Regions from separate parts of the Enterobacter sp. fkY84-1 genome, predicted to be linked through region 4. Evidence: predicted binding sites of a transcription regulator. Region 4 holds the regulator's gene; each other region holds the start of a gene.

Region 1 (3,445 bases), 2.1 Mb from region 4:
CTGATGCAAAAAGAGGTGGCGACCGAGATTTGCGCGCTGTTTGAACGGTACGGCGTGGCACCTCAGGCCGTCGTGATTGAGATCACCGAGGAGCAGGCTTTTTCAAATTCAGGCACAAGTATCAACAATATTCAGCAGCTGCGGGATTACGGTTTCCGAATCGCCATAGATGATTTTGGTACTGGCTACGCCAACTACGAGCGCCTCAGACGCCTGCAGGCGGACATCATTAAAATTGACGGCTGCTTTGTGAAAGACATTTGTACAGACGACATGGATGCAATGATCGTCCAGTCGATGTGTAATCTGGCGAAGGCGAAATCGCTGTGCGTCGTCGCGGAATACGTCGAAACGCCGGCCCAGCGGGAGATGCTGCTTCGCTTTGGTGTGGATTACCTGCAGGGATACCTGATAGGCAAACCCAAACCGCTGGAAGAATTGCGGGCATAAAAAAACCGGGAGCCAGGCTCCCGGTTTTTGTTTAACGGTAAACGTTACAGAACCAGTGCCGCGATAGATGCGGACAGGACGCTCACCAGCGTAGAGCCGTAAACCAGCTTCAGGCCAAAGCGAGAAACCACGTTACCCTGCTCTTCGTTCAGACCCTTAATCGCACCGGCGATGATACCGATAGACGAGAAATTCGCGAAGGAGACCAGGAACACGGAGAGAATCCCTTCCGCGCGCGGAGAAAGCGTGCTGGCAATTTTCTGCAGATCCATCATCGCAACGAATTCGTTAGAAACCAGTTTGGTTGCCATGATACTGCCCACCTGCAGCGCTTCGTGAGCCGGAACACCCATCACCCATGCAACAGGGTAGAAGATGTAGCCCAGAATGCCCTGGAAGGAGATACCCAGCACCGCGGCGAACAGGGCATTCAGTGCAGAAATCAGCGCAATGAAGCCGATCAGCATGGCGGCAACGATAATCGCGACTTTGAAACCGGCCAGGATGTATTCACCCAGCATTTCGAAGAAGCTCTGGCCTTCGTGCAGGTTAGACATCTGGATGTTCTCTTCGCTGGCGTCAACGCGGTACGGGTTGATCAGCGACAGAACGATAAAGGTGCTGAACATGTTCAGTACCAGCGCAGCCACCACGTATTTTGGTTCAAGCATGGTCATATACGCGCCCACGATAGACATGGAAACGGTAGACATTGCGGTTGCCGCCATGGTGTACATGCGGTTGCGGGACATCTTGCCGAGGATATCTTTATACGCGATGAAGTTCTCAGACTGACCGAGGATCAGGGAACTGACGGCGTTAAAGGATTCCAGCTTACCCATGCCGTTCACTTTGGATAACAGGAAACCAATTCCACGAATCACGAACGGCAGAACGCGGATGTGCTGCAGAATACCGATCAGCGCGGAGATGAAGACGATAGGGCAGAGAACCTTCAGGAAGAAGAACGCCAGACCTTCGTCGTTCATTTTACCGAAGACAAAGTTGGTCCCTTCATTGGCGAATCCGAGCAGTTTTTCGAACATTTCGGAGAAGCCTTTCACGAAGCCGAGGCCTACGTTGGAGTTCAGGAAGAACCACGCAAGTAAAACTTCAATGACCAGCAGTTGGACAACATAACGAATACGAATTTTTTTGCGGTCTGTGCTGACCAGCAATGCGAGTGCAGTAACGACAACAAGTGCCAGGACAAAATGAAGGACGCGGTCCATATTTGCTCCAAATATGAGGCAGGTTTAATTTTCGTGCACATTCTATGTAACAAGCGAAAAGAAAACGAGATCGAGGGCACACTATAGTTACATCCTGTGACGAGTCTCAAAAATAGTGATCCACAATACATTTTTGTTATGTTAGGTAAATGAGTGAAAAGTTAAGTTTGTGTGCTAGTCTTCACAAAAGCATGCGCGATTTCAGTTTCAGTTAGATCGCCCCACTTACCCGCCCGTCTATCGTTCAAAGCTATCAGAGAAATCACTGCAAACTTCATAAATGATCTTGATAATCATTCTCATTTTGATAGCATTAAACATAGCAAAGGCTATATTTCAGAGGCAGAAATGACAAACAGTCGCGTAGAGGGTAGCAGTGGCAGAGCAGCGCGCAAGTTGCGGTTCGCATTAATGGGACCTGCGTTCATCGCTGCCATTGGTTATATCGATCCAGGTAACTTTGCGACCAATATTCAGGCCGGGGCCAGCTTCGGTTATAAGCTGCTCTGGGTGGTCGTCTGGGCAAACCTGATGGCAATGCTGATTCAGATGCTCTCCGCAAAGCTGGGGATTGCGACGGGCAAAAACCTGGCGGAGCAAATTCGCGACCATTATCCGCGTCCCGCGGTCTGGCTCTACTGGGTTCAGGCTGAAATCATCGCCATGGCCACTGACCTTGCTGAATTTATCGGCGCAGCGATCGGCTTTAAGCTGATTCTGGGTGTGTCGCTGTTGCAGGGGGCGGTCCTCACCGGGATTGCCACGTTCCTGATCCTGATGCTGCAGCGTCGGGGTCAAAAGCCGCTGGAGAAGGTCATTGGCGGTCTGCTGCTGTTTGTCGCGGCGGCCTATATCGTTGAGCTAATCTTCTCACAGCCGAATCTGGCGCAGCTCGGTAAAGGAATGGCGATCCCAAGCCTGCCGACCTCGGAAGCGGTGTTCCTGGCCGCCGGGGTGCTGGGGGCGACCATCATGCCGCATGTGATCTATCTCCACTCCTCGCTGACTCAGCATCTCCACGGTGGGACGCGTAAAGAACGTTACTCCGCCACCAAGTGGGACGTGGCGATCGCCATGACCATCGCGGGGTTTGTCAATCTGGCGATGATGGCTACTGCAGCCGCAGCTTTCCACTTTAACGGTCATACCGGTATTGCCGATCTCGACCAGGCGTATCTCACGCTGGAGCCGTTGCTGAGCCATGCTGCCGCCACGATATTTGGCCTTAGCCTGGTGGCTGCTGGTCTCTCTTCTACGGTGGTGGGCACGCTGGCAGGCCAGGTGGTGATGCAGGGGTTTGTCCGGTTCCATATTCCGCTGTGGGTTCGTCGTTCCGTCACCATGCTGCCGTCATTTGTGGTGATTCTGATGGGACTCGACCCAACGCGAATTCTGGTCATGAGCCAGGTGCTGCTGAGTTTTGGTATTGCGCTGGCGCTGGTGCCGCTGCTGATCTTTACCAGCAACAAAACTCTGATGGGCGAGCTGGTCAACTCAACGCTGGTGAAACGAACCGGGTGGGCCATCGTGGTGGTGGTCGTGGCGCTGAACCTGTGGTTGTTAGTGGGAACTGCGCTGGGTCTTTAACAAAAAAAGGAGCCGTGGAGGCTCCTTTTTGATTAGTGATGGTGGCCGTGTCCATGACCTTTGCCGCGACCCCAGCCGCCGCGACGGTCGTCACGATCGTTCCAGCCTTCACGGTAACCGCGCTCATAGGCGCTGTCTTTATACCAGCCGCGGTGTCTGCCGTTATCATGTTTCCA
Region 2 (3,445 bases), 1.9 Mb from region 4:
TATCGGCCTGGGTGAAAAAGGTCAGTTTACGGACATGCAGGATCAGGTCATCAGCAACCTGTTCAAGCTCTACCCGTGGGAGTATATGCTGCGCGAGATGTTCTCCACCAAGCTGGAAGACGCGGGCGTGCGCTGGCTGGAACCGGCCTGGAAGAGCATTATCTCCAACAAGGCCCTGCTGCCGATGCTGTGGGAGATGTTCCCGAATCACCCTAACCTGCTGCCAGCGTACTTTGCGGAAGATGATTACCCGCAGATGGAGAAATACGTCGTTAAGCCGATCTTCTCCCGCGAAGGCGCGAACGTGTCGATCATCGAAAACGGTAAAACGCTGGAAGCGGTTGAAGGGCCTTACGGCGAGGAAGGGATGATCGTCCAGGCGTTCTATCAACTGCCGAAATTTGGCGACAGCTATACGCTAATTGGCAGCTGGCTCATTAACGATCAACCTGCCGGAATTGGCATTCGCGAAGATCGCGCGCTGATCACGCAGGATCTGTCGCGGTTCTACCCGCATATTTTTGTGGAGTAAGACTTGCCCGGTGGCGCTACGCTTACCGGGCCTACGCTCGACCTGTAGGCCGGGTAAGGCGAAGCCGCCACCCGGCATATTTTCACCCTACCTGTACCGACAGCATACTCAGGCTTCCCATCTCAATCCCGTCGACCGGGATCGTCACCGGCTCCTGGCCATCCCACGCGCCAAGCACGTACAGCAGCGGCAGGAAATGCTCCGGCGTCGGGTTAGAGAGCGAACCGCCCTCATGATCCAGATAGTTCACCAGCGGATGTGCCTCAGCCGGACCCTGCCAGGTCAGGTTCGCTTTAACGTAGTCATTAAAAGCGGTCGCCCACGGGTAAGGCGTATTCTCACCGTGCCAGCGTGCCGTGCGCAGGTTGTGCACCACGTTGCCGCTTGCCACCAGCATGATGCCTTCATCACGAAGCGTTGCCAGCTTACGGCCCATCTCCAGATGCCAGGCGGCCGGTTTGGTGCTGTCGATGCTCAGCTGCACCATCGGGATATCCGCATCAGGATACATTTTAATCAACACGCCCCACGAGCCGTGGTCAAAACCCCAGGCTTCTTTATCCAGCGCAACCGGAACAGGCGCCAGCAGTTCCACCAGCCTTTGTGCCAGCTCAGGCGAGCCGGGGGCCGGATAGTGGGTGTCATACAGCGCCTGCGGGAAGCCGCCAAAATCATGAATGGTCTTTGGCGCTTCCATGGCGGTCACGCCTGTGCCGCGGGTGAACCAGTGCGCGGATACCACCACAATCGCTTTTGGACGCGGCAGCGTCTCGCCCAGATGACGCCATGCGCGGGTATAGACGTTATCTTCCAGAACGTTCATTGGGCTGCCGTGGCCTAAAAACAGGGCTGGCATACGGGATGAAGTCATGATGATATCCTTACAGAAGGTGTCAATTTAATGGTGCTACATTACGCGCAATCGGACAAAGATGAACGCAGATAAGCGTGAAGATCATCATCAGGAAATTTGAATGTAAGGAATGTGTAAAGCCGGGGTTGGCCCCTCGCTTTGCCAGAAATGAATCATTTATATTAATGAGAATCATTATCACAAGGAGCAATGCATGTCAGTCCCTCTGATCCTGACCATACTGGCGGGCGCCGCGACGTTCATCGGCGCGATCCTCGGCGTGCTTGGTCAGAAGCCGTCAAACCGCGTGCTGGCCTTCTCGCTGGGCTTTGCTGCCGGGATCATGCTGCTCATCTCCCTGATGGAGATGCTCCCTGCGGCGCTGGGCACGGAAGGCATGTCTCCGCTGCTGGGCTACGGCATGTTTGTCGTTGGCCTGCTGGGATACTTCGCGCTCGACCGCATGTTGCCCCACGCGCACCCTCAGGACTTAATGCAAAAAAACGTAACGCCCGCGCCGCGCAACATTAAGCGCACCGCCATTTTGCTGACGCTCGGTATAAGCCTGCACAACTTCCCGGAAGGCGTGGCGACGTATGTCACCGCCAGCAGCAACCTGGAAATGGGCCTCGGCATCGCCCTGGCGGTGGCGTTGCACAATATTCCAGAAGGACTCGCGGTGGCCGGTCCGGTCTATGCCGCTACGGGCTCAAAGCGCACGGCAATCTTCTGGGCCGGGATCTCCGGCATGGCGGAAATTCTTGGCGGCGTGCTGGCCTGGCTCATCCTCGGTAGCCTGGTTTCGCCGGTCGTCATGGCTGCCATTATGGCCGCGGTTGCGGGGATTATGGTTGCGCTGTCGGTAGACGAGCTAATGCCGCTGGCGAAAGAGATCGATCCAAACAACAACCCAAGCTATGGCGTCCTGTGCGGGATGTCGGTGATGGGGCTAAGTCTGGTCTTACTTCAGGCCGCAGGCATTGGCTGACATGACGGGCGCCTCCTGAAACAGAGGCGCCTATTATTTGTTAAAGGAATAACTTTTTACGGAATATACGCCACGCCTCCTTCCTTATAAAAAAATCAAGTTTTTTATTGAACATTACTGTGCGTAATAACACTAAACAATGCATCCGGCATTATAATTTACACTTCTTGAAATTCATCCACTTACAATAACCCGTATTTATATTTTAATTATATCTACAATGATTTTTAAGCGTGGTTAATCGCATTACCCCGCCGGAGATCGATATACTTTCCTGGCAATATTCTGATTAATATTCAGGATATGAATTCAACTGAAAAAGGATATTTTCATGTTTACAGGAAAAAAAGTGCTTTTAGCCGTGGCAATGGCCACGCTTATTTCTGGATCGGCATTGGCTGCAGAACAAGGCTCAGGCAAGATCAAATTCAAAGGGGTGGTGATTGATGCGCCGTGCAGCATTGCTCCTGATAGCGTTGATAAAGAAGTCGATCTGGGTGAAATTACGACTGCCGTTATTAATGCCAATAAAAAATCGTCTCCCGTTGCGGTAGATATCAACCTGGAAAACTGCCAGCTGGACGATCCAGGCGATGAAACCGATACCCCAATCACCAAGGTTGACGTCACGTTCACCAGCTCCGCCACGGATACAACGGATACCAGCCTGATGACCAACACCTATGCCAGCGGTGCGCAGAACGTGGGCGTCCGTCTGCTGGATAATGCGGAAGCGAACATCACCCTGGGTAGCGCCAGTGAAGTTACCCTGCTGGCAGGCTCCGCCACCCAGACGCTGCACTTTAAGGCGCAGATGGAAGTGCTGAGCGGCAAAACGGCAACGCCGGGTCAGGTTGAAGCCACCGCAAACTATGTGCTGGCGTATAAATAATTCGAATTTACCTCGTTATCTACCGACTGGCTCGTTATGCCAGTCGGCATTTTATATTTACCTTGAGCAACAGGATGATGAAACATAAATCAACATGCATAATCATCATTACCGCCCTGTTAATGACGAAAGTCGCCTCTGGTACCGAATTTAATATTAATGCCATCGATAAAGATCAGC
Region 3 (3,445 bases), 1.9 Mb from region 4:
TGCTGCTGCATGCGCTGATGGAGATGAAGACGCGTCTGCTGGACATTGTGCAGCAGGTGCAAACCGGCTCGGAGAATATCTCCAGCGCTGCCGCGCAGATTGTCGCCGGGAACCAGGATCTGGCCGCACGCACGGAAGAGCAGGCCAGCTCCGTTGAACAGACTGCCGCCTCGATGGAGCAGATCACCGCCACGGTGAAAAATACCGCCTCGCATACCGGTGAAGCGACCAACCTTTCTGCCGATGCCGCCACGGTGGTCAAAAACAACGGTGAGATGATGAAGCAGGTGACCAGCAAAATGCGCCTGATTAACGAGACCTCCAACCGGATGTCCGACATTATCGACCTGATCGACGCTATTGCGTTCCAGACCAATATTCTGGCGCTGAACGCGGCGGTGGAAGCGGCGCGCGCCGGTGAGCACGGCCGCGGCTTTGCGGTAGTGGCCGGAGAGGTGCGCCAGCTTGCCCAGAAGAGCGCGTCGTCTGCCAGCGAAATCCGCGAGCTGATTGAGAGCTCCACCAGCCAGACCCAGGACGGGATGAACCTGGTCGAAAAAGCGAGTGGGCTGATCAACGGCATGGTTGGCAACGTGGAGGAGATGGATGCGATCCTGCGCGAGATCCGTCAGGCCAGCCATGAGCAGACGGAGGGGATCTCGCAGATCAACAGCGCGATTGGCCTGATTGATGCCACTACCCAGCAAAACTCCGCGCTGGTGGAGGAATCCGTCGCGGCGGCGGCATCGCTTAACGAACAGGCGATGCACCTGAAAGAGCTGGTACGCGTCTTCCGCGTGAGCGAGCACGCACCGGCTTAATCCAGCTGGGAGATCTCCAGCGCCGCGCGGTCGATTACGCCGATAATCTGCTTAAGCTGCGCGTCGCTGAGCTCTCCCTGATTCACCTTCAGGTCTAATACCGCCTTGAAGTTATCCAGCGCCCGCTTCATCTGCGGGTTTTTGCGCAGCTGAAAGCCGACGCTGCGCGCTTTGATACGCACCTGGATCTGTTCCAGCTGTTCCCGATTTTCGTCCAGCCAGCGTTGTCCTTCAGCGGTAATCGCAATGCGCTTACGCCCGTTCTCTTCTTCTGTAATGGTGATAAACGCCTGATCCTGCAAATAATCCAGGGTTGGATAGATGACGCCCGGGCTCGGGGTGTAGTTCCCCTGGGTCAGGTTCTCGATCTCTTTAATCAGCTCATAGCCGTGGCTCGCGTTGCGGGTCAGGATATCCAGAATCACCAGCCGCAAATCGCCGTGGCCGAAAAAACGCGGCCGACGTCCGCCGCCCTCGTGTTCGTGTCGCATAGTATTCCCTTTTTTTTGATATATCTAAACTATATCTAAGATATATTCAGATGCAATCTAAAAGATCTTGCATTTTTCCTTATTAGTAATCATTATCATTTGAAAATTGATTTAGATATATCGTATTCACCAGAAAAGGGTCTAAAAATGGCATCTACTCGTTATCCACAGCGTGTTCGTAATGACCTGCGTTTTCGCGAGCTGACGGTGCTCCGCGTTGAGCGCGCCAGCGCGGGTTTTCAGCGCATTGTGCTAGGCGGCGAGGCGCTGGAGGGCTTTAGCTCCCGCGGTTTCGACGACCATACCAAAGTCTTTTTCCCGGCACCCGGGACGACGTTTACGCCGCCGGTGGTCACCGATGAAGGCATCGACTGGGGCGACGGCGTGCGTCCGCAGGCGCGCGACTATACGCCGCTATACGATGAGGCAAATCATGAGTTGGTTCTCGATTTCTTCATTCATGACGGCGGCATTGCCAGCAGCTGGGCGGTTGAGGCGAAAGCGGGAGACAAGCTGACCATCGGCGGCCCGCGCGGTTCGCTGGTGGTGCCGGAGGATTACGCCTGGCAGCTGTACGTGTGCGATGAATCCGGCATGCCCGCGCTGCGCCGACGCTTAGAGAGCATTGCTCAACTGCCGGTTCGCCCGGACATACACGCGGTCGTGACGGTTGGGGATGAATCGTACCAAGACTATCTGGCGGACCTGAGCGCGTTCAATATCACGTGGGTGGTGGGCCACAGCGAGCAGGCAGTCGCTGACCATCTGGCGGCGCTGACTGTTCCGGAGGACGATTACTTTATCTGGCTGACCGGGGAAGGGAAGGTGGTGAAACGCCTGAGCCGTCAGTTTGAAACCGACGCGATTGACCCACAGCTGGTGCGTGCCAGCGCATACTGGCACGCCAAATAATCAGGCTGCCGAATCCAGCTGCGCTTCGTTCACCTGATGTTCGAGCGAGGCGCGGACCTCGTGCAGCGCTTTCTCCTGCTGAGCAAAGTACGCTTCCATATTGCTCAGCGAGGAGACCAGCAGCCAGGACTCCTCTTTCTCCAGCTCCGCCAGCTCGTTCACTAAAATGTCGATTTGCTCGCGAACCTGCGCCATTTTTTTGCGGATACGTTCCAGATCGTTCAGCCTGTCGCTTGCCATCAATGGCTCGAAGCCCTGCTGCAGGCGGGCCACCAGCGAACGAATGGCTTTCACATCCCCGCGCTGCTTCGCCTGGTTAAGCTGCACCATCATGTTGTTGGCTTCTTCTTTCAGATCGTCCGCCACCAGATCCGGGTGGCAGAGCTTGCTCGCCTGCCGCCAGAGACGCTTGAGTTCGTTCTGGTCCTCTTGTGAAAGATGCTTACCTTTGCGCAGCCGCACTTCGGCATCGTGATGCTGTTCGCGATACTTCTCGTACTCTTCGTTGGCCTCGTCGCGAGCCTGACGCGCAGGCTCCTCCTCGCGCGTTAAGCCGCTCTCCAGCTCCAGCGCTTCGGCCAGCAGGTTGGCAATCAGATTGCTTTGCTGCTCCAGATGCTTACGCGCCTCGGCGGCCTGGACGGAGTCCGCCGGGAGATCGCGCCAGCGCTGGGTGAGCGTCACCAGCACCTCTACCGCCTGCGCCATATAGTGCTGGCAGCGACGGTAATCCTCCTCGCGACGACGCGCTTCCGCCTGCTGACGACGCAGGTTCAGCTCCGCCAGCGTTTTACGCAGGGCGAGGATCTGCTGCATCAGCGGCCCCAGGCGGGAGAAATAGAGATCGTTGAACTCATCAAGCTGCTGCACCCGCGCGTTGCGGCGGTCAATCAGATCGCGCAGACGCTCTTCCAGCGCCTTCAGCTCCAGCTTGCTGGCCGCCACCTGCGGATCGCGCCACGGCGTCACGGCGCGCTGGCCCAGCAGCCAGGCGGTTATGGCCGCCATGGCCGCGGTGTAGTTCTTCTCCTCAAGCGCCACGACGATTGCCTGTAGATCATCGTCAAACGCTTCATTTTTCAGGCGTGTCAGCTGGCTCTGGATGATGTCGTCATCTTCCAGTTCAATGGCATTTTTAATGATTTCTAGCCGTTTGATCGGTGTGCTCATGATGCCTTTCGCTTTGGCGCTTAAGTATTTGAGTTAAGGTTAGTTGTTGTA
Region 4 (3,445 bases):
CGACGCGTCAGCAGGCGGCTGCCGTCATGCGTGAGCATCTTGATGAAGAAGGCGTCGTCCAGTTCCTGCTGAAGTCGTTTGTTGACGGGCAATGGCGTTTTAACGTGCCGGTGCTCTGGAACCAGTACAACAATATTGTGGGCTGGCAAACCGTACCCGCCTGGCCACACCCTACCCTCTTTATTCGCGGCGGCAATTCCCCTTACGTTACCGACGCGTACCGCGACGCCATACTGGCGCAATTCCCGCAGGCTCGTGCCCACGTCATTGCCGGAGCCGGACACTGGGTGCATGCGGAAAAACCTGACGCCGTGCTGCGCGCCATTCGCCGCTATCTTGCTGATACTGCAAATTGATTAAAAAGAGAGCGACTGGAAGGCTGCGGGCTTCCAGTCGTTGGCGCGCCGTTTTTGGTGATGTATGATGGCGCGCTTATCGCCCGGGCATTAGCAGGGCGGCGTGTTTCCCCCGAAGTCTCAGAATCATGGCCAAAGAACAAACGGACCGTACGACACTAGATCTGTTCGCGAATGAGCGTCGCCCGGGACGACCGAAGACGAATCCGCTTTCGCGCGATGAACAGCTGCGTATCAATAAACGCAATCAGCTTAAACGCGATAAAAATCGTGGGCTTAAGCGTGTCGAACTGAAGCTCAACGCCGACGCGGTCGATGCGCTTAACGAGCTGGCCGACGCGCGAAATATTAGCCGCAGCGAGCTCATTGAAGAGATGTTGATCGCCCAGCTTGAGATGCTGCGCAGCCAGGCATAAGTCTGAAAATTCCCTTAATTACCCTTTTCATGTAGCACAGAGTGCAGTCCTGCGCGATAGCTGTTTCCGCAGGGTTGCCAGTTCTGCTATTATTGCCCTTATCCGTGGCCGAATTGCGCCACCATACTATTAAGTTTCAAGAGGTTATTTTACTCATGGCAATCATCGGCATTTTCTTTGGCAGTGATACCGGCAATACCGAAAATATCGCGAAAAACATTCAAAAACAGCTCGGTAAAGACGTTGCTGATGTGCATGACATCGCCAAGAGCAGCAAAGAAGATCTCGAAGGCTATGACATTCTGCTGCTGGGTATTCCGACCTGGTACTACGGCGAAGCCCAGTGCGACTGGGATGATTTCTTCCCGACGCTGGAAGAAGTGGACTTCAACGGTAAGCTGGTTGCCCTGTTTGGCTGTGGCGACCAGGAAGACTACGCCGAGTACTTCTGTGACGCGCTGGGTACCATCCGCGACATCATTGAGCCGAATGGCGCTGTAATCGTCGGCCACTGGCCAACCGCCGGTTACCACTTCGAAGCGTCCAAAGGCCTGGCCGATGACGATCATTTCGTGGGTCTGGCCATCGACGAAGACCGTCAGCCAGAACTGACTGCAGAGCGCGTCGAGAAATGGGTTAAGCAGATCCGTGAAGAACTGCACCTGGACGATATTCTCAACGCCTGATTTTTATCGCGGCGCAACGGCGGTTGCGCCCGCGCACCAGGTCAAACCGATTAAATTAATTGCTACAATCTTTTAACTTTTTCGCCCAGACCTGTACAATGTCTCCCTGATAAAATGTGGTTTTCCACCGAGCAAGTTTGTTGGTGATACCCCATTTTTATAAGCATATTTTGCCTGAGACTTGCAGTTTTCATTTAGCCATGGCAGTTCTATAATGAGACGCATTATCCCGGGTGCATTTTCTGTCACTTCCTACAGAAGTGAATCGTTTAGCAACAGGACAGATTCCGCATGACTGACAACAATACCGCATTAAAGAAGGCTGGCCTGAAAGTTACGCTTCCTCGGTTAAAAATCCTCGAAGTGCTTCAGGGTCCAGACAATCACCATGTCAGTGCGGAAGACCTTTATAAACGTCTTATCGACATGGGTGAAGAGATTGGGCTGGCTACCGTCTATCGCGTGCTGAACCAGTTTGATGACGCGGGCATTGTCACCCGTCATAATTTCGAAGGTGGTAAATCTGTCTTCGAACTGACCCAGCAGCAGCACCACGATCACCTGATCTGCCTCGACTGTGGCAAGGTCATTGAATTTAGCGATGACTCTATCGAAGCGCGCCAGCGTGAAATCGCCGCGCGTCACGGCATCCGTCTGACCAACCACAGCCTGTACCTTTATGGTCACTGCGCTGAAGGCGATTGCCGCGAAAATGAACATGCGCATGACGCAAAATAAGTGAGTGTTCATACTCTGAGCCAGCCGTAAGGTTGGCTTTTTTTTGCCAGAAAAAAGCCCGGTGGCACAGTGCCACCGGGCGTAAAGCAACTTATTTATTATTATTGCGTATCTCGTTCCAGATCTTATCGCAACGCTTCGCCACTTCCTGATCGTTACCGGTTTTACGTGCCTGGATACAGGCCTGGTAATCCATCACGCGGACATTCTCCTGCGTCGCGAACTGCTCGTGCGCTTTCTCTTTCTTCAGCACGTTCAGCACGCTCTGGCAGGCTTCAATCTTCTCCGGCGAACCTTCCGCAGTATTAATGCAGGCGCTGTAGGCCTCCTTGAGACGGGAGTCCTCTTTCGGTGCCTGAGTCTGGGCACACGCCACCAGCCCCGATGCCAACAGCGCGACGATTACGATTTTTTTCATCATTTGCAGTCTCCGGTCCGGCGGGATCTAACCCGCCGGACGATTCATCAGAAGATGGTGAACGGTGCGATAACCATGAATTTCACGTCACGTTCATCCTGGAAGATGTTGCCGTAACCGCCCGCGTAGCTCGGGATATCGGAGTGGTTGTCGTACTGGGTGAAGTGCAGTTTGAACATCGTGCCTTTCGCGCGGCCATCCTGCAGGGTATAGATAGCATCCAGGCTGTAGGAAGACTCTTTCAGGCGATAGTTTGGATCGTAGTAAGCATCCGGTGTTGCCATGTCGGCTGGTTTTGCATCCCAGGCGTAAGCATAAGAAGCGCCCACCGCCCAGCCCGGCAGGTTCCAGTTTTTCAGATCATACATGGCGCCGAAGAAGACCGCCTTCTCACCGTCGGCGTTGAAATCGGAGCGGTTATCCCACCAGATATCAAGACGACCGTTGGAGGAAGCATAGGTCGGGGTCATACGCTGCAGGAAGTAGCCCTGCTGCCCTTCCGCTTTCACCCATGTGCCTTCCAGACGCAAATCAACCTGACCGACCTTGTAGCCGAAGGTTAACGCCTGCAGCCACGCGGTGCCGTCGTAGATATCATTGACGCCACCGTTACTGACTTTGTCGCGCGTACCGTAGAACTGGTAGCTGGTACTCAGCGGGCTACCCGCAATATCAAACTTATAGCTGGCCTTGGCAAAGTATTGATCGATATACCCTTGCGCCTGGCCGAATGCCGCTTCGAGAACCAGATCGTTTTTGAAGTCGTATTTCGCACCCAGCGAGTGGAGGTAATCGACTTTGGTTTTCTTATCGTTCTGGTAGAACTTGTCC

Evidence for each region. The regulator Fur, encoded in region 4, represses iron uptake genes when iron is present. The targets are predictions, from matches to a motif close to ATAATAATGAGAACNACTATCAA.
Region 1: ACEPLT_RS16120 (Nramp family divalent metal transporter) is a predicted target of Fur. The motif match lies at 1,969-1,991, and genes of this name have one in related genera.
Region 2: zupT (zinc transporter ZupT) is a predicted target of Fur. The motif match lies at 1,565-1,587, and genes of this name have one in related genera.
Region 3: ACEPLT_RS19330 (siderophore-interacting protein) is a predicted target of Fur. The motif match lies at 1,389-1,411, and genes of this name have one in related genera.

The regions. Positions count from the first base shown of each region.
Region 1 covers NZ_CP169393.1:3,381,083-3,384,527, reverse strand. The annotation lists gene ACEPLT_RS16130 (sensor domain-containing phosphodiesterase) at 1-450, shown strand, start outside; gene ACEPLT_RS16125 (NupC/NupG family nucleoside CNT transporter) at 495-1,682, opposite strand; gene ACEPLT_RS16120 (Nramp family divalent metal transporter) at 2,031-3,269, shown strand; gene ACEPLT_RS16115 (DUF2502 domain-containing protein) at 3,302-3,445, opposite strand, start outside.
Region 2 covers NZ_CP169393.1:4,017,375-4,020,819, forward strand. The annotation lists gene ACEPLT_RS19145 (glutathionylspermidine synthase family protein) at 1-532, shown strand, start outside; gene ygiD (4,5-DOPA-extradiol-dioxygenase) at 615-1,403, opposite strand; gene zupT (zinc transporter ZupT) at 1,600-2,373, shown strand; gene ACEPLT_RS19160 (fimbrial protein) at 2,705-3,265, shown strand; gene ACEPLT_RS19165 (fimbria/pilus outer membrane usher protein) at 3,340-3,445, shown strand, end outside.
Region 3 covers NZ_CP169393.1:4,053,405-4,056,849, reverse strand. The annotation lists gene ACEPLT_RS19340 (methyl-accepting chemotaxis protein) at 1-821, shown strand, start outside; gene ACEPLT_RS19335 (PadR family transcriptional regulator) at 818-1,312, opposite strand; gene ACEPLT_RS19330 (siderophore-interacting protein) at 1,460-2,224, shown strand; gene ACEPLT_RS19325 (DNA repair protein) at 2,225-3,394, opposite strand.
Region 4 covers NZ_CP169393.1:1,278,405-1,281,849, reverse strand. The annotation lists gene ybfF (esterase) at 1-356, shown strand, start outside; gene ybfE (LexA regulated protein) at 485-772, shown strand; gene fldA (flavodoxin FldA) at 928-1,458, shown strand; gene fur (ferric iron uptake transcriptional regulator) at 1,750-2,196, shown strand; gene chiQ (ChiQ/YbfN family lipoprotein) at 2,288-2,614, opposite strand; gene chiP (chitoporin ChiP) at 2,662-3,445, opposite strand, start outside.